3 regions of the Planomicrobium sp. MB-3u-38 genome follow, and region 2 is predicted to be linked to each of the others. Evidence: a T-box and tRNA genes for the amino acid it is inferred to sense, from the RefSeq annotation. Region 2 holds a T-box; the other regions hold tRNA genes.

Region 1 (6,445 bases), on a different contig from region 2:
AGAAAAAAAGAAAAAGTAAATGCTAAAGAGAGGACATTAAGAAACTTTATAGTGCTTAATAAATTAGAAAATTATTTACCAAGGAAAAGAAGTAACGAGTACACCACAGTTAAAGAGTTTAATATTGATATGAAAAATGTTTACAGAAAACGAGTTTTAACTGATAAGAGGAAGAAAGCAGAGAAATGGAGTTTCGAAGAAGCGTTAGCAGAGATATTCGATTATGATAAGTTTTCTAATTATAAAAAAGAAAGGGCAGATACCTGGGATGCCTACCATTACACGAAATTCTTAAATTTAGAAGTATGTCCCTATTGCGATAGACAGTTTGTTCAGACCTTTATAAAAGAAGGGAAAAGAACAAGAGCTGTGTTAGACCATTTTTATTCTAAATCTATATATCCCTATTTAGCTATTTCTATATTTAATCTTATTCCTTGCTGTCATATATGTAATAGTACTTTTAAAGGAAATATAGACTTGTATAATAACGAAATTATTTATCCATTTGAAGAAGAATTTAAAAAAAATGTAGAATTTAGAATTAATGGATTAGATTTTAATTCTCTTATTGGACTAGAGGCAAACTTTGATATTGAATTCGAAATTTTAACTAAAGATAAGCTCTTAATTGAAAAAATAAACAAAACTATAGAATTATTTGCATTAAAGGATGTATATTGGGGACACCATGTATATATAAAAAATTTATATAGGTATCTTTATATTAATAATGCTAGTCGAATAAATGAAATACTTGAAAAAGAGAAAGATTTATTTTCGTCTAAAGAAGAACTTGAAAGATTATTGTTTTTAGGAATGAATGAAGAAAGTAATATTGGCAAACATGTTCTATCTAAATTGTCCTTTGATATTATTAGAAGATATAGATTGTAGTAGGGGGTAAGAAAATGCTTCGTGGAAAAGAGGCTTGGTTCGAAATCACTTTATCTTATTTGTCCGACCTTGAATCTTTGTTTGAAGAAACTAGCGGCCTATGGACTTATAAGTTAAGGCAGATAAAGGACGAAGGACTTCAATTAACTCAAGAAGAACAGGATGAATATTTTGGAGATTATCGATACGATGAAATGGTTTTACTAAGAGAAACACTACCGAAAATTATGAAAAACTCACTAGTTTCAAATATTTACGCATTTGTAGAAGCTAATTTTCAAGATTTTTGTACTCAAGTCAATGATATTAAAGGAACAACTAGTAAACCTCAAACGGACAATTTAGAGGGATATAAAAACTTTCTCATAAAAAACTTAGACTTAGAAAATTTGATGGAAATAGAAGAATGGAATTTATTAAACGCATTAAGAGTAGTCCGAAACAGAATTATGCATAGTAATGGCAAAGTTGATTTTGAAAATAAGTACCATGAAAATGCTATAAAAGTAATCAATGAAACTGAATTTCTTAGTATTGATGAATTTGGCGAAATAATTGTAGACGACATTTTTATAGACAATGCTTTAACATTTAGTAAACGCATTCTAAGAAACATAAATAAACAATTTAATTTGTTAGAAGAAAAGTGAATCTAAAGTATAATAAGGAAAGAAGATAATAACGGTCTAAGTTCGGTAAATGTTCGAATCACTACTTTCGAGCAGAAAGCCATGTCCCAGTAGCTCAGCTGGATAGAGCAACGCCCTTCTAAGGCGTCGGTCGGGCGTTCGAATCGCTCCTGGGACGTAATTATGGAAAAGCCTTTCAGCCGGTCATCGGCTGGAGGGCTTTTTGTATGTTTGGACATTGTGTGAAGCGGCAGAAAAAAATGAAATTATTTTTTCAGAAACCCTTCCAATCGAACAACCGGATTTGCTAAACTGTTTTGTGATTATAGATGAATCAGAGAAAGAAGGATGAACTGGAATTGCTGACGAAACTGCCGGTTAAAATAGTGATCGCTGCTTTGATATTGCTTGTGGGATTCAGCGGCACCGCCGCTTATGATATATGGACTTATGCTAAAACTTCCGAGCTCGTGAAGGCGGATGCCGCCATCGTGTTGGGCACCGCGGTGTGGGGGGACGAACCATCGCCTGTGCTCCGTGAACGGATCAATCACTCCATTTGGCTATATGAAAACGATTATGTCGATAAGATCATTTTCACCGGCGGCAAGACCAATGGTTCGGAATTGGCTGAGGCGGTTGTTTCAAAAAACTATGCGATAGCGCATAATGTCCCGGAAGAAGATATTTACATAGAAGATCGTTCCATGGTGACGATTGAAAACTTCCGCTTCGTGGCTGAAATCGCCGAGTTGCATGAACTGACGGATTTTCTGGTGGTAAGCGACCCGCTTCATATGAAACGTGCACTGCAGATGGCTGAGGATACCGGCTTCGAAGCTTTCACTTCACCGACTACGACTTCCGAATACAATTCACTGACGACGATCGTGCCGTTCTTTTTCCGTGAAGTCGGCGCATACATGGCCTACTCACTGTCTATCGGCGATTAACTCCTGAAAAATCTTTCCCTGTCGGGGAGGGATTTTTTATTTTATTCGATTCATAAAATGATAAAGTAAGTGGTATAGTAAAATAAATGCGGGGACCGCCGCAAAAGGTTTAAATCTTGTGAAATAGGCAATGTTCAAGGGTATAGACAATAATTGCGCGACGGAGGTGATAAGATGCGTAAGAAATACAGGGAATTAAAGCGGAAAGGCAACGTCGTCGTTTTTCCGACTACGATTGAACGGCTGCTGACAGAAGGGATGACAATGCTGAAGCAGGAGCGTTATGGGGAAGCGAGGGATGGCCTTTATCAGGTGCTGACCTATGAACCGGAGCATCCGGCTGCGCTCGGGGCTTATTCCTATTGCCTATATGAGCTTGGCGATTACGATGAAGCGCTGGAAGTGTGCCGTGAGCTGCTGAAAGTCGGACCGATCCATTACCTTGAAACGATGGAATTATACATAAGCATATTGATGCAGGTTCGGGAATTTGAAGAAGCGGAGCGGGTAATCGAAGCGCTGATCGATGAGAAAGTCTTGCCGGAAGAACGATTGGAACAATTTCATCTGTTGCGGGATCTCAATGAGCGTATCGCCACGAAATCGATCGAAAAGATCGACGCTGACCAGTTTACGCCGGAAGTTTTTCTGAAATTGAATCCTTATGAGCAGGAACGCAAAGTAATGGAATTGCCGCCATCGTCGTTCAAGCCGTTGAAAGATAAGCTGATTGCACTCGTCGAACATCCGGAAATTGATTTATTGGCGAAGACATACATATTATTCATCATGCAGCAGGAAAAAATAATAGCTAAGGTCAACATACATAAGTTTCATTATATCGGCGAGTTCAATATCTCAGACCTTACAGATCCTCAGGAAAGCACGCGTGTACACGACATAAAAGCGATTTTCGCCGAGCAATTGGCGAAGGATCCGACACGCCTTGAAATGGCGAATGAACTGTTTGAACGGCACGTCTATCTGTTTTATCCATTCCTGATGGATGAGTACGATGCAAAAGAAGTGGCGGAAGCCTATATGTCCTATCTGGATTTATTGTTTACAGGCGAAGCGGACGAGACGAGTGATGAAGACCTGCAAAATCTGTTGATGCAAGCGGAAATGTGGTTTGAAATGCGCAACAGATAGAAATAGTTGAACCTCGTATCATGTGTGATATAATATTGAAGTTGTCAAAATTCGTATAAACGTATGAATGACTTTTGTAAAAAATGTTTGGAGGGCTTATATATGTCAGCAAAATGGGAAAAACAAGAAGGTAACACAGGAACACTTACAGTTGAAGTGCCAGCAGAAGAAGTTAATGCCGGACTGGACAAAGCGTTCAAGAAAGTCGTAAAAGAAATCAACGTACCAGGATTCCGCAAAGGGAAAATGCCGCGCCAAATGTTCGAAAAACGTTTCGGTGCAGAATCTCTTTACCAGGATGCTTTGGACTTCATCTTGCCGGATGCTTATGCAAACGCTGTTGAAGAAGCGGGAATCAACCCAGTTGACCGCCCTGAAATCGATATCGAAACAATCGAAAAAGGCCAGCCGCTTGTATTCACTGCCAAAGTGACGGTTAAACCGGAAGTTGAGCTTGGTGAATATAAAGGACTTGAAGTTTCAAAACCTGAAACTGAAGTGACTGACGAAGAAATCGAAGAAAAATTGAAAGAGAACCAGGAGCGTTTCGCTGAACTTGCTGTCAAAGAAGACGAAGCGATCGTTGAAGGCGATACTGCAGTGATCAATTTCGAAGGATTCGTCGACGGCGAAGCATTTGAAGGCGGAGCAGGAAACGACTATTCTCTTGAAATCGGATCGAATTCATTCATCCCAGGCTTCGAAGAGCAATTGGTAGGCGTGAAATCAGGTGAAGAAAAAGATGTTGAAGTAACATTCCCTGAAGAATACCATGCTGCTGAACTTGCAGGTAAAGCTGCAACGTTCAAAGTGAAAGTGAACGAAGTTAAAGCAAAAGAGCTTCCAGAGTTGAACGACGAGTTCGCTAAGGAAATCGATGCTGAAGTATCAAGCCTTGATGAACTTCGCACAAAAATGAAAGAAGCGGCTGCAGCTGAAAAAGCTTCAAACGCTGATGCGGCTGTACGCGACGAATTGGTGCAAAAAGCTGCTGAAAACGCAACAATCGATATCCCGCAAGCAATGATCGATTCAGAAATGGACCGCATGATGCAGGACTTCGAACAACGTTTGACGCAACAAGGCATGAACCTTGAGCTTTACTTCCAGTTCTCCGGACAGGACGAAGCGGCTCTTCGCGAGCAGATGAAAGGCGACGCGGAAACTCGCGTACGTGTATCATTGACGCTTGAAGCGATTGCAAAAGCTGAAAACATGGAAGTCACTTCTGAAGATATCGACAAAGAACTTGAGAAGATGTCTGGCCAATTCAACATGGATATCGAGCAGATCAAAGCTGCACTAGGCGGCACTGAAATGCTTGAAAACGATATCCGCATGCAGAACACTGTTGAATTCCTTGTGGAAAACGCTAAAATCAACTAATATTGCATAACACATAAGTTTTAATAAGAACAAGGCGCGGAGACGCGCCTTGTTTTCTCTACATAGAAGATAATTGTTTGCACATAGGCTTTGCGCAGCGGCATGAATCTAATTAGTTGCTCAAAGCTATAGAATCTTGTAAGATTATGGCTTGAATAGGGGTGAATACATTGTTCAAATTTAATGACGAAAAAGACCATCTAAAATGTTCATTCTGTGGCAAACCACAAGAGCAGGTTCGTAAACTGGTTGCAGGACCGGGTGTATATATTTGTGACGAATGTATTGAGCTTTGTACGGAAATCGTAGAAGAAGAGCTTGGTACCGAAGAGGCAGTGGAATTCAAGGAAGTGCCTAAACCGAAGGAAATCATGGATATCCTCGGCGGCTATGTAATCGGCCAGGACAAAGCGAAAAAATCGCTTGCCGTCGCTGTTTACAACCACTACAAACGTGTCAATTCGCAAAGCAAGATCGATGATGTCGAGCTTTCCAAGTCGAACATCGTATTGATCGGACCAACAGGAAGCGGTAAAACTTTATTGGCCCAAACTTTGGCCCGTATCCTGAATGTTCCTTTCGCTATTGCGGACGCAACATCTCTGACTGAAGCCGGCTATGTCGGTGAAGACGTCGAGAACATCCTGCTGAAACTGATCCAGGCAGCGGACTATGATGTCGAACGCGCTGAAAAAGGCATCATCTATATCGATGAAATCGATAAAGTGGCCCGTAAATCCGAGAACCCGTCGATTACACGCGATGTATCGGGTGAAGGTGTTCAGCAGGCATTGCTGAAAATTCTTGAAGGTACGACTGCAAGCGTTCCACCGCAAGGCGGACGCAAGCATCCTCATCAGGAATTTATCCAGATCGACACGACGAATGTATTGTTCATCGTGGGCGGAGCCTTTGACGGTGTAGATCAGATCATCAAACGCCGTCTTGGCAATAAAGTCATCGGTTTCGGTGCGGATCCAAACAAAGAAGAGCTTGACGACAAATCATTGCTCAGCCAATTGATTCCTGAAGACTTGCTTAAGTTTGGTCTGATTCCTGAGTTCATCGGCCGTCTGCCAGTATTGGCAAGCCTTGAACAATTGGATGAAAAAGCATTGGTGCAGATCTTGACTGAACCGAAAAATGCTTTGATCAAGCAATATCAGAAAATGATGGAACTTGATGGCGTTGAATTGACGTTCGAAGACGAAGCACTGGTTGAAATCGCCAAACTTGCGATTGAACGCAAAACAGGTGCCCGCGGACTTCGTTCGATCATCGAGAACGTCATGCTGGATGTCATGTTCGACTTGCCTTCACGTGAAGATATTGTTGAATGTGTCATCACAAAAGAGACGATTACCGATAAAGTTCAGCCAAAACTCATCTTGGAAGATGGCTCTGAATACATTGCAGATAATAATGAGA
Region 2 (6,445 bases):
TATTGCTCGCTTTGCCGAATTTTATCGGAGCCTTCTTGCTGTATTTTATAGTTTAGTGAAGCAGAAACTTAGAAATTAAGTTTCTGCTTTTTATTAAATGCTTAATTTTGAATGGCTGCATAAATCGAATGCCAGGAAGGAAATCGAAGAATATTTATAGAATTTATTTCGTATTGTTCCAATTCCTTGATTGACAGTGGTTCTTCATTTTATAAAAGGAGTGTTTAAGCGTGGTCATAAAAGTTTGTTTGAACGGAGGACGCACCAAACAGGAGCACGCTGGAATCCCTGTTACGCTCGATGAGGTTATAGCCGATATTCATGCAGTGAGGAAGCTTGGAGTGCAGCATTTTCATGTTCATTTAAGGGACAGCGAGGGAATGGAGACATTCGAAAACCGTCTACTTGCACCGCAAATGCGGATTTTAAGGCAGCACTTTCCGGATATAAAAATCGGCTTAAGTTCGAATTTGTTTAACGGGATGACTCCGGAGAGGCGATACCGGAATATCAGAGAATGGGAATTCGGGCCGGATTATATTTCAGTGAATCTCTCAGAGCCTGGAAGCTTAGAACTTTGGAATTTGCTGAAGAATAAAGGGATTAAACCGGAAGCGGGGATTTGGAGTCTCAACGACGCCGAAATTTTTGTGAAGCATAAGCTGGACCTGTTTTGTGAACGAGTTCTGATTGAGATTTTCTTCGAAGAAGAAGAGGAAACAATTCGCCAAGCTATCCAGATCAGCGCATTTATAGCCGAACATAATCATTCATTGGAACAGGTGCATCACGGAGAAGGGATAAATACATGGGCGGTAATTGATAATGCCCTGTCCCAAGATTACGGAGTGCGAATTGGCCTGGAGGATACATTGGTTTTGAGGAATGGGGTAAGGGCATCGGGAAATGTTGAACTATATAGACAGTTAAAGTTGGGGCAAGCTGCATTGTAAATCTAAATGTGGATTCCCCTAAATGCATTCACTACAGAAACTGAAATCATCGATATTTTCATGTATGATGAGGAGAGAAGCAGTCACTCAGCAGAAAGGATGATTCCAATGGCAGTTACGCAACAGCAACTCAACGATTGGCAGCAGAAGTACCCGTTATTATCCGACGTGATGGAATTTCGGCCGGTGTTATGGCTGAATCCGAATGAAACGAAGACTTCGGATCTCGGACAACTGGCCGTAACGAAAGAGGATATGCAAGGAGCGGAGGAGCTGTGGCAGCGCTTTGCGCCTTTTTTGGCGAAAGCGTTTCCTGAAACGGCAGAAGCTGGAGGAATCATCGAGTCACCATTGAAAGAAATTTCCTCAACTAAAAACATTTTAGAAACCACGTACAGCATAAAAATTCCCGGCAGACTGTTCCTGAAATGTGACAATGAACTCGCGGTCGCGGGATCGATCAAAGCGCGCGGCGGCTTTTATGAAGTGCTGCATCATGCGGAGCAATTGGCGCTGGAGAATGGCATGATCAGTGATGGCGATGATTACAGCAAGTTTGCATCCAAGGAGTTCAAGGATTTCTTCGGCCAATATTCAATCGGTGTGGGTTCGACAGGCAATTTGGGACTCAGCATCGGCATAATCAGTGCGGAGCTCGGTTTTTCCGTTTCGGTTTATATGTCAGCTGATGCGAAAGCGTGGAAGAAGGACTTGCTTCGCGCTAAAGGCGCCATCGTCCATGAATTTGAAGGCGATTTCGGTGAAGCCATTCTGGAGGGACGTCAACAGACGAAAGAGAACCCGATGGCGTATTTTGTCGATGATGAAAATTCGAGGCACCTGTTTCTTGGTTACAGCACAGCGGCTTTCCGGCTGAAAAAACAATTGGATGACTTGGATTTGACTATTGATGCGGAACATCCGCTGATCGTTTATTTGCCATGCGGTGTTGGCGGTTCGCCGGGCGGCATCACTTTCGGGCTCAAGCAGATCTATGGAGATGCCGTCCATTGCTTCTTTGTGGAACCGACGCATTCACCTTCCGTTTTGATCGGTTTGATGACAGGCCAAAAAGAAAAAGTATGCGTCCAGGATTTCGGCATCGATAATCTGACTGAAGGCGACGGGCTTGCAGTCGGCAGGCCATCGAGTTTCGCATCGTCGATCAGTGAAAATTTGATCAGCGGCATTTATACGCTTGAGGATGATGAACTTTACCGGTTACTGGCGATTCTGGCTGACGGCGATGATATTTTTGTTGAGCCATCAGCGGCTTCATCTTTGCTTGGTCCTGTGAAATTGAGCCAGGATGAATATCTGTCTTCGCGCAGTGTGGATCCCGACAAGGCTGTGCACATCGCCTGGTCTACCGGTGGTGCCTTGGTGCCTGAGGAAAATATGCAGGCGATGTACGAAAAAGGCAAAAATTTACGCGAATAAAAGATCATTTTTTTAGCAAGAAGGAGCCGGAAGAATGCAGAGATGCGAAAACTGCAAGCAAGCTTTCAAATGGAACCAGCTTTATCAATCGTTATGGCTCGCTTTTCGGCCGGTTAGTTGCCGGAAATGCGGTACAGTGCATAAAGTAGCCAGTGCCTCTCGGCTATTGGCAGTTTTATTGCTGCTGGTGCCCGTGATTTATATTTCGATTTATATGCAGAGTCTGGAGCTGGGAAGAGTCATGTTGCCGATTGTGGCTGTGATTGTCCTGGTTTCAACAGGCCTGCCACTTCTCCTTAAATATGAAAAAGTTGAATCAAGCATTGACACAAATTATGGAAATCGGTAAGATAACAAAAATACATTAAATTCTGGGAAGATAAGAGTAGGTATATGGAGTGTCGAAGCGAGCCGGGGATGGTGGAAGCCTGGCGGCCGAAGTATACCGAACCGCATATCTGAGAAACCGCCTGAACTCGAGTAGGGCAGGTCGGCTGGCGCCGTTACCGCTTTAAGCAGGTCCGATGATCGGGCAATCAGAGTGGTACCGCGGGAACCCCGTCTCTAATTCACATTAGAGACGGGGTTTTTTCTTTTTTACCGGGAAACAGGAGGAGTGGAACGATGGATTATAACAAATTGTTTGCAGAGGAAATCGAGAAAAATCTGGATGGTGGCATGGATTTAGGGAAGATAATGGGTTTAGTTGAAAAACCGAAGTTTGATGGCCAGGGTGATTTGGCGTTTCCCTGCTTTTCATTGGCGAAGATACTACGCAAGGCACCGCATATGATTGCAGAGGAGTTGGCGGAGCGGATAAAACATCCTGTGTTCGATGATGTCGTTGCTGCAGGACCATATGTAAACTGCTTCTTGAAAAAATCAGCCGTCAGTAAAGAGTTGCTGCAAACGATCGTGGAAGAAAAGGCGGCATATGGCGGGAGCGGGCTCGGTCAAGGCAAAAATATCACCATCGACTTTTCATCCCCCAATATTGCAAAACCTTTTTCGATGGGCCACCTGAGATCGACGGTGATTGGAAATTCATTGGCTAAAATCGTTGAAAAGCTTGGATATAAAGCAGTGGGGATCAATCATTTGGGAGACTGGGGCACGCAGTTCGGAAAATTGATCGTCGCGTATAAAAAATGGGGCGATGAAGCGGCAGTGAAGGAAAATCCGATTCCTGAGCTGTTGGCGTTGTATATCAAATTCCATGAGGAAGCAAAGGAAGATTCGGCTTTGGAAGATGAGGCCAGAAAGTGGTTTTGGCAATTGGAGAACGGCGATTCGGAAGCAGAGGGATTGTGGAAGTGGTTTAAAGATGAATCGCTGAGCGAATTCAATAAAGTATATGAACTTTTGGGAGTGGATTTCGACTCGTTTGCCGGAGAAGCCTTTTATAACAACAAGATGGCTGCGACCATCGACTTGCTGAAGTCGAAGGAACTGCTGACGGAGTCCGAAGGCGCGGAAGTCGTGGATTTGACAGAAGAAGGGCTGCCGCCGTTTCTGATCCGGAAAAGTGACGGCGCGACGCTTTACGGCACTCGTGATCTGACGGCCGCTCTATACAGAAAAGAGAATTACCATTTTGCGAAATCGCTGTACGTGGTTGGGCAGGAGCAGACGCTGCATTTCCGGCAACTCAAGCTGGTGCTGAAAAAGATGGGCTACAGTTGGGCGGATGAGATGGAACACATCCCATTCGGTTTCATCTTGAAGGACGGGAAAAAGATGTCGACGCGTAAAGGCAAAGTGGTTTTATTGGATAAGGTGTTAAAAGACGTGATCAAGCTGGCGGAAAAGAATATCGAAGAGCGGAATCCGGCACTGGCGAATAAAACGGAGACGGCACAAATGGTGGGCGTCGGGGCAGTGATTTTCCACGATTTGAAGACGGAGAGGCAGAATAACGTCGAGTTTTCACTGGAAGCCATGCTGCGTTTTGAAGGAGCAACGGGACCTTACGTCCAGTACACCCACGTAAGAGCCTGCTCGATATTGCGGAAATCGGGACGGGCCGCGGATAAAATTATGCCTGTTGGATTGGACGACAGCTACAGTTGGGAAGTCATCAAGGATTTGATGGCATTTCCGGAGGCAATATTGAAAAGTTTTGAGCAAAGCGAACCTTCCGTTATTGCGAGATACGCAATCGAACTGGCACAGGATTTCAATAAATACTATAGCCACGTGAAAGTTTTGGAGGATGATGTGCAGCTGGAAGGAAGATTGGCTCTTGTTTTCGCAGTGACCGTGGTGCTGAAGGAAAGTCTCCGTTTGCTCGGAATCCAGGCGCCAGATGAAATGTAAAATTTTACGCATCTTGCAGGACACTTCCGCTCTCCCTCGAATACTATAGGCAATAGCTGAAAATGAAAGGAGAAAACCATGGCGATTCAATCCAATCATGTTTTCATTAATTTGCCCGTAAAAGACCTGGACAGATCCATGCAATTTTTTGGTGATATCGGATTCGAATTCAATGAACAGATGACGGACAAAAAAGCCGCATGTATGATAGTGGGCCGCAATATATATGTGATGCTGCTTGTTAACGAATTTTTCAAAAGCTTCACAGGAAAAGCGTTATGCGACTCAGCTGCCAGCACGGAGGTCATCGTCTCGATCACCGCAGACAGCCGGGCCGGCGTTGACGAAATCGTTCAAAACGCGCTGGCGGCAGGCGGTTCCGCCTCCAACGATAAAATGGACAACGAATTCATGTACGGCTGGAGTTTCGAAGACATCGACGGACATTTATGGGAAGTCATGTATATGCCGGAGAATGATGATGATGGGGACGAGGAATTTTATGGTTGAGGGTTGTTGAGTGGGTGGGATTTTTGTATGAGCGGGAAGAGGAAATATTTTACAGAAAAAAGTTCTCTATTTCAGCGTGATGAAATAGAGGGCTTTTTTTTCGTAATATTAATGCTGGAATCATAGAATCGAAGATAAACGCTTGAGAATCGACGATAAACCTGAAAAAATCGACGATAAACTCAAGAAAATCGACGATAAAACCAAAATAATCGAAGATAAATCGAAGCGGCTTTAGGATATTTCGATTCAAAAAAGTTAATGGAAAATATTGCTGCTCACTTAGAGCTTTTATTCAAATTGAGATAATCTTTCTGTGAATATTAATTCAGAAGCTGAAATCCAGTAGAGCAAATTCCCATCGGATCAGACTTTTTTAGCCTTTATCTGAACTGAACCTAATATCTGCATATCCAATTGATCTTGAAGCATTCCAAAAACTTCTGAAACCTCCATGTGAAGAGGGGAATTCAATTTTCTTTCTGCAAACCATTTTTCAGCCACTTTTGCTTCAGCAGGATAATCTTCTTTCCAACTATTGGTGACTGCTGAGTCTTTTCCGAAGTGGATCATATATTCAAAATAAATATTTAACACGATCGACAATTGCTCTAGACAATAAATAGTTTGTTCTATTTTTATCGCTTTCAAACTCATATAGGGTGTGGCGTCTTTCAAGTTTGTGCTGCCTGCCCATTTATCTTTCGCAGCAAACTTCAGATTACGGAGGCCGCTCATATAAAATGCGCCAAAACACAAGGGGCATGGCTCCATCGTGGAGTATAGGGTAAATGTGCTTCTTTTTGTATAAATTCTATTGTCCAGTTGTAGCATAGCATTTATTTCAGCGTGAGCCAGTTCATTGTTTGAAATGACGCTATCCTTCAATTTATTGAAAGCTGCACTTTTTCCACGAGCAATAATATTGCCTTCTCCATCTGTAACCAGAGCTCCAATTGGCCGGGAGCCTTCCTGGAATGATTTCCATGCTTCTTCAAAACATTCTTGCCATACTCGCGGTATTTTAGACCAAGTCATTAAATAATCTCCTCTTGAATCATTTTTCAGATCTTATGTTGAATTCGCTTAAGCTCTACATAGTTCCTGCAAAAATAAAACAATGGAATTTTATGTATGGAGTAAATGAAAAGAAAGAAGTGTGGGTTCTTATATAATGAGCTGACACAAATATTTAACAGATTTAAACTTCAGATTAGGAGAGTTGA
Region 3 (6,445 bases), on a different contig from region 2:
TGTGCAGCGAATCGCAAATTTATTAGTTATTAAAAATGGCAAGGTCCTGTTATTGAAAAAACCCCGACGCGGTTGGTACGTTGCACCCGGCGGAAAGATGGAAGCCGGGGAGTCCGTGTATGAAGCGGCAATCCGTGAATTTAAAGAAGAAACGAACGCAGAACCTTTGGACACCCATGTCAAAGGGATCTACACCATGATGATTGAAGATGAAGGCGAAGTGGTCGATGAATGGATGCTCTTTACATTTGTCGCCCATGATTTGAATGGAACCCCTTTTGTTGAAACAAGAGAAGGTATACTGGAATGGCATCCGATTGAAAGCCTGGCGACATTGCCGATGGCAGAAGGCGACCGTACCAATTTGATGTTCGCCGTAAGCAAGCCGGGTGTCCAATATGGAACCTTCCATTATACGATGGAATTCGAACTGCTGAAAGAAATGATACAAACTTCAACAGAAGAGGTGAACCGCCAATATGGACAATAAAACAGAAGAAACAGAATTGATCGTCATCACCGGAATGTCGGGTGCCGGTAAGACGGTAGCCATCCAAAGCTTCGAAGATCTCGGCTTTTTCACCATTGATAATCTTCCGCCGGCTTTGCTGCTGACATTCATCAAATTGATGCGCGATTCGGGGAAATCGATGAAGCGGGTTGCAGCTGTAATGGATTTGCGGGGAGGCGACTTTTTCGACAGCCTCGTCGACGCCATCGATAATCTGTCAAAAGAACCGAAAGTATCTGTAACGATTCTGTTTTTGGATGCAGACAATCAAACACTGGTCAGCCGCTACAAGGAGACGCGCCGTTCACATCCTTTATCACCTGGTGGACTGGTTCTTGGAGGCATCAAGAAGGAACGCGATATGCTGAATGACCTTCAAGGCCGTGCAAAATATATCTACAACACTTCACAGATGAGTCCCCGTGAACTTAAAGAAAGAATCATAACCGACTTCTCCACCCACACAAGCAACGTCTTTACGGTGAACGTCATTTCATTCGGATTTAAACATGGGATCCCGATTGATGCCGATCTGGTTTTCGATGTCCGATTCCTGCCGAATCCATATTATATAGAAGACTTAAAACCGTTATCGGGACTTGATGAACCGGTCTCAAGCTATGTACTCCAATGGAATGAAACACAGATGCTCATCGAAAAATTAACCGATCTTCTTCAATTTATGATTCCCCGGTATAAAAACGAAGGCAAGGCGCAACTCGTCATCGCGTTCGGATGTACCGGCGGCCAGCATCGTTCAGTCACCTTAGCGGAGTATTATGGAAAACTTTTTGGTGAAAAAAATAAAACCATTATTACGCATCGTGATGTCAAAACGAGAAAGGTCTGAGTGCATGGAAAAGGAAACCCAACGTAAAAAACTGGTCATTATCGGCGGGGGGACCGGATTATCCACATTGCTGCGGGGGCTGAAAAAGCTTCCGCTGGATTTGACTGCGATTGTCACGGTCGCAGATGATGGAGGCAGTTCAGGCAGGCTCCGCAACGATCTTAATATTCCGCCGCCAGGGGATATACGGAATGTCATGGCTGCGTTGTCCGATGCAGAACCATTAGTAGCGGAGATGTTCCAATACCGTTTCAGTAAATCGATCGACCTCGGCGGCCATTCACTCGGAAATCTGATGCTGGCAGCATTGACGGATTTAACGGGTGATTTTTCACATGCGGTAAGAGAAATGAGCCGTGTGTTAAGTGTCAATGGCACAGTCATACCGGCTGCAAATCAGATTGTCACGTTAAATGCGGAATTCGAAGATGGGACGATCGTCAGCGGAGAGTCAAAGATTCCGGCTTATTTACAGCCGATTAAACGTGTCTTCATCGAACCGGTCGATGTCAAGACTTTGCCCGATACCATAACCGCTATCCGCCAGGCGGATATTATCGTTATTGGTCCGGGCTCGCTTTATACGAGCATTCTTCCGAATTTATTGGTTAAGGATATAAAGAAAGAGCTGCTGGCAGCGGAGGGCAAGAAAATTTACATTTGCAATCTGATGACACAGGCTGGCGAGACGTATATGTACTCAGCATCCGATCACATTCAGGCATTGTATGACCATGTCGGGGAGCCCTTTTTGGATGCAGTGCTCCTGGACAAAGCGGAAATGCCGTCTAATGTAGTTCAGCTATATGAGCAGGAACGGGCAAGGCCGGTGGCTTACGATGAAGACCGTCTGTCAGAATTCGGTCTGGAAATTCACCGGGAAGACATCGCCAATATTTTTGAGAATGCGGTTCGCCATGAACCAAGAAAAGTGGCGGAATGGCTCTTCCACTATGCTGGAGGCCAAATGAAAGAAGATACGAAACTTCGGTTTTTTTAAAGGGTTGAAAGGAGGGGAATGAATTGTCGTTCGCTTCGGAAACAAAAAAAGAAATGACGCAAATTGAAGTGGATGAATGCTGTGGCAAGGCTGAATTATCGGCATTGATCCGGATGAATGGCACGCTGTCTTTCTCAAGCAGGCAATTAAGCGTAGACATACAGACAGAGAACGCAGCGATTGCCCGCCGGATCTACACATTATTGAAACGCTTCTATACACCATATCCAGTGGAATTGCTGGTGCGGAAAAAGATGCGTTTAAAAAAGAACAACGTTTATATTTGCCGGATTCGGGATGGCTCCAAACATATTCTCGAAGATTTATTGATCATCACGGAAGGCTTTCAATCCCAGCAGGAAATTGATAAGAAGCTGATCGAAAAGAATTGCTGTAAACGGGCATATCTGCGCGGAGCTTTTTTAGCTGGAGGTTCTGTCAATAATCCGGAAACATCCTCTTATCATCTTGAAATCTATTCATCGGATCGGGATCATGCGGACTCCCTTACAGAATTGATGAACTTTTTCCATCTGAACAGCAAGACCATCGACCGGAAAAAGGGCTTTGTCACCTATTTGAAAGAAGCTGAAAAAATTTCTGACTTTCTTAGCATCGCCGGAGCGCACTCAGCTTTACTGAAATTCGAAGATGTTCGGATTATCAGGGACATGCGGAACAGCGTCAACAGACTGGTCAATTGCGAAACAGCCAATCTGAATAAAACCATCGATGCGGCTCTTCGCCAAGTGGAAAATATCCGCTTTATCGATTCAGTCATCGGCGTGGAACAGCTGCCCGACCGCCTGCGTGAAATAGCCAGGCTGCGTGTTGAGTATCAGGATGTTACACTGAAGGAGCTCGGTGAAATGGTTTCAACCGGTAAAGTCAGCAAATCCGGTGTCAATCACCGTCTTCGGAAGATTGACGAAATCGCTGAATCATTGAGAAAAGGCGAAACGATCGGCGGTTAACTGCCGCGGTTCTTTCATATAAAGAAATAGAGACATTTTTCCAGCAGTACAGTCAATTTTCTGAGGAGGATATGCATGGTTGAGAAACAAGTGAATGTTCAATTGAAATCAGGTTTACAAGCAAGACAGGCAGCGTTATTTGTTCAGGAAGCAAATAGATATAATTCAGATGTCTACCTTGAAAAAGAGGAAAAGAAAGTAAATGCAAAAAGTATTATGGGCATCATGAGCCTGGCAATCAGTAAAGGGACCGCTGTAACGATTTCAGCGGATGGCTCTGATGAAGAGTCCGCGGTTGAAGCACTGGCCGCGCTGATCGAAAAAGAAGCATAAGAAAACCCCGCAGCTCAATGCTGCGGGGTTTTGACTTTAAGATTAGATATCTTCTTTTGTATGGCCATCAGGCAATTTGCTGCGCGTGATGATTTGATCGATCAAGCCGTATTCAAGAGCGCGTTCTGCAGTCATGAAGTTATCGCGGTCAGTATCTTTCGAGATGACTTCAAGCGGTTGGCCAGTGCGTTCTGACAGGATCTGATTCAATTTTTCACGCAGGAACAAGATACGTTTTGCTGCAATCTCGATTTCGGTAGCTTGGCCTTGTGCACCGCCAAGAGGCTGGTGGATCATGACTTCAGCATTCGGAAGCGCATATCGTTTGCCTTTTGTACCTGCTGCAAGAAGGAAAGCACCCATTGAAGCTGCCATCCCGATGCAGATTGTCTGAACATCCGGACGGATGAATTGCATCGTATCGTAGATAGCCATACCGGCTGTAATGCTGCCGCCCGGGCTGTTAATGTAGATGGAAATATCTTTGTCAGGATCTTCGGCTTCTAGGAACAGAAGCTGTGCAACGATTGAGTTGGCAACGTTATCGTCGATGCCGCTGCCGAGCATGATGACACGGTCTTTCAACAAACGCGAGTAAATGTCATAAGCGCGCTCGCCTCGGCTCGTCTGTTCAATTACTGTTGGAATTAAATTCATAGAAAATCCTCCTTGTGTAAGTGATAACATTCAGCACTGAAATACATTTCAGCTGTATTATTATCATACACATCTTGGTCAATGAAGGTCAAATCTAACGAATTGAAAATATCAACTTGATAAGTACCGCCATATTTTGTATACTGGTAAAGTCGCTAAGATAGAAACGCCCTCGTAGTGTAATGGATAACACCCAAGATTCCGATTCTTGTAATGGGGGTTCGATCCCCTCCGAGGGCATATTGACTCAACCCGCTTTGCCATTTATGGCGGAGCGGTTTTTTTTATAGACAATCTTAAATAATCGATATTCCGCAAAACAACTTGCTTGCCGCGGGCTTGCAAAAACCCGTGCTCCTGCATCGCTGCGCTAGCTTCGTCGCAAAGAGCCGGCCTTGCAGGCTACGGCCAACTCTTAGCTAACTTGGACTCGTTCCACTTCGTCCAAGTGGATCTCAGCACTTCGCTGGTCCCGCAGGCAAGGTTTTCTGTGCTGTTTTGCTCCCTATCTTAGATACTTGTTCAGCAAAAATAATTATCCCAGCGCCAGCGCGGCTCAGGACGGAGCGGAGCAATAAGACGAGTGTTCTTCTCGGCTTATTGCGGGAGCTTAGTCCAAAGCGCCGAAGCGAAATATCGAGTACTACGAACTATATGTAATCCTAATAAGAAAGAAGGCCAATCATGCTGACACTTTACACCCGACCGAATTGCCCTCTTTGCGAAGAGGCGAAACTGATGCTCAAGCTGGTGCAGGAAGATTTTCCGCTTGAGTTTAAAGAAGTGAATATAGAAGAGGATGACCGGCTGCATGAAAAATACATGCTGATGATTCCGGTTCTGGAGCAAGATGGGGAAGTATTGATATATGGCAATATCGGTTATGCCGAAATTCTGGAAGCGTTGGATTACTGACGCTTCTTTTTTGTTGCATTCAGATTTATTATTAGGTAGAATGAATTTAGTGGGACGGAAAATTACCTAGCGGGATAAATTTCGTCCAGCTGGAATGGAGTGAATCTATGGATGCTTTATCTTCAGCACAGAATAAACTGTTGCCGGAAATGTCCGTGCTCCTGAAAAAACGTTATCAGATCCTGCAGACCATCAATCAGGAACAGCCGATTGGCAGGAGAACCTTGAGTGAATTTTCCGGAATGACGGAACGCGATATCCGAAAAGAAACGGATTTGCTGCGCGAACAGCAATTGATCGAGATGAAATCTGCCGGCATGGTGATCACCAGGCAAGGCGAGGAAGTCCTCGATTCCTTGAAATCCTTTATGCAGAAGCTGACAGGAATCGCTGATCTGGCAGACAGATTGAAAAAGCATTTGGGAATTTCGGATGTCATCGTAGTTCCTTTGGATTCTGATAAAGCAGTGACTGTTAAACATCAGATCGGTAAAGAGGCTGCACGTCTTCTTGAAGCGAATTTCATCGGTGAAACCAAAGTTGCCGTAACCGGGGGCAGTACAATGGCGGCAATCGCCAAAGAACTGAAAGGCGATAAAGCTTATCCCTCTTTGCAATTCATTGCAGCACGCGGTGGACTGGGAGAAGATGTTCTGCATCAGGCGAATACTATTGCATCCGCTTTTGCTGAAAAAACCGGCGGTTCATTTAAAACCCTGTATTTGCCCGATCATCTCAGCGAAGAAGCATATGCGATGATGATGAAAGAGCCGCTCATCAAGGAGATGATGGACCTTTATGAACAGACGGATCTGGTTGTGCATGGAATCGGCAATGCCGAAGAGATGGCTTTAAGGCGTCAGTCAACCGAAGAAGAAGTTCAGATGATAACTGAAGGCGGTGCCGTCAGTGAAGCATTTGGCTATTATTTCGATGCAGAAGGCAATGTTGTTTACCGCATCCGTTCAGCGGGAATCCAATTGGAACAAGTGCATAAAGCTCCAGTGATCATTGCAGTAGCTGGTGGGCACTCGAAAGCGAAAGCGATACTTTCTTATTTCAAAAATGCACCTGAACGATCAGTGCTTGTAACTGATGAAGGTGCTGCGACAGAAATTAATAATCTTATAGAAAACCTAGGAGGAAATTGATATGACTTTAAAAATGGCGATTAACGGCTTTGGCCGCATTGGACGTATAGTATT

The links. A T-box is a leader RNA that pairs with one kind of tRNA and senses whether it is charged. The one in region 2 lies ahead of argS (arginine--tRNA ligase), so its partner is inferred to be a tRNA-Arg.
Region 1: it has a tRNA-Arg gene. The T-box ahead of argS (arginine--tRNA ligase) is inferred to sense a tRNA for this amino acid. The anticodon was not compared.
Region 3: it has a tRNA-Arg gene. The T-box ahead of argS (arginine--tRNA ligase) is inferred to sense a tRNA for this amino acid. The anticodon was not compared.

What each region holds. Positions count from the first base shown of each region.
Region 1 is NZ_PJBO01000063.1:20,709-27,153, reverse strand. It holds partial or broken gene CXF70_RS18240 (hypothetical protein) at 1-897, shown strand, start outside; gene CXF70_RS13560 (hypothetical protein) at 912-1,547, shown strand; tRNA gene CXF70_RS13555 (tRNA-Arg) at 1,631-1,704, shown strand; gene CXF70_RS13550 (YdcF family protein) at 1,856-2,479, shown strand; gene CXF70_RS13545 (tetratricopeptide repeat protein) at 2,654-3,631, shown strand; gene tig (trigger factor) at 3,734-5,017, shown strand; gene clpX (ATP-dependent protease ATP-binding subunit ClpX) at 5,188-6,445, shown strand, end outside.
Region 2 is NZ_PJBO01000060.1:22,420-28,864, forward strand. It holds gene CXF70_RS11165 (hypothetical protein) at 1-56, shown strand, start outside; gene CXF70_RS11170 (3-keto-5-aminohexanoate cleavage protein) at 231-953, shown strand; gene CXF70_RS11175 (D-serine ammonia-lyase) at 1,062-2,393, shown strand; gene CXF70_RS11180 (TIGR04104 family putative zinc finger protein) at 2,428-2,742, shown strand; T-box leader at 2,758-2,962, shown strand; gene argS (arginine--tRNA ligase) at 3,018-4,709, shown strand; gene CXF70_RS11190 (VOC family protein) at 4,788-5,219, shown strand; gene CXF70_RS11195 (nucleoside deaminase) at 5,586-6,257, opposite strand.
Region 3 is NZ_PJBO01000071.1:92,917-99,361, forward strand. It holds gene CXF70_RS14690 (NUDIX hydrolase) at 2-490, shown strand; gene rapZ (RNase adapter RapZ) at 480-1,361, shown strand; gene CXF70_RS14700 (gluconeogenesis factor YvcK family protein) at 1,366-2,361, shown strand; gene whiA (DNA-binding protein WhiA) at 2,385-3,335, shown strand; gene CXF70_RS14710 (HPr family phosphocarrier protein) at 3,411-3,668, shown strand; gene clpP (ATP-dependent Clp endopeptidase proteolytic subunit ClpP) at 3,711-4,325, opposite strand; tRNA gene CXF70_RS14720 (tRNA-Arg) at 4,494-4,565, shown strand; gene CXF70_RS14725 (glutaredoxin family protein) at 5,010-5,240, shown strand; gene CXF70_RS14730 (sugar-binding transcriptional regulator) at 5,348-6,391, shown strand; gene gap (type I glyceraldehyde-3-phosphate dehydrogenase) at 6,393-6,445, shown strand, end outside.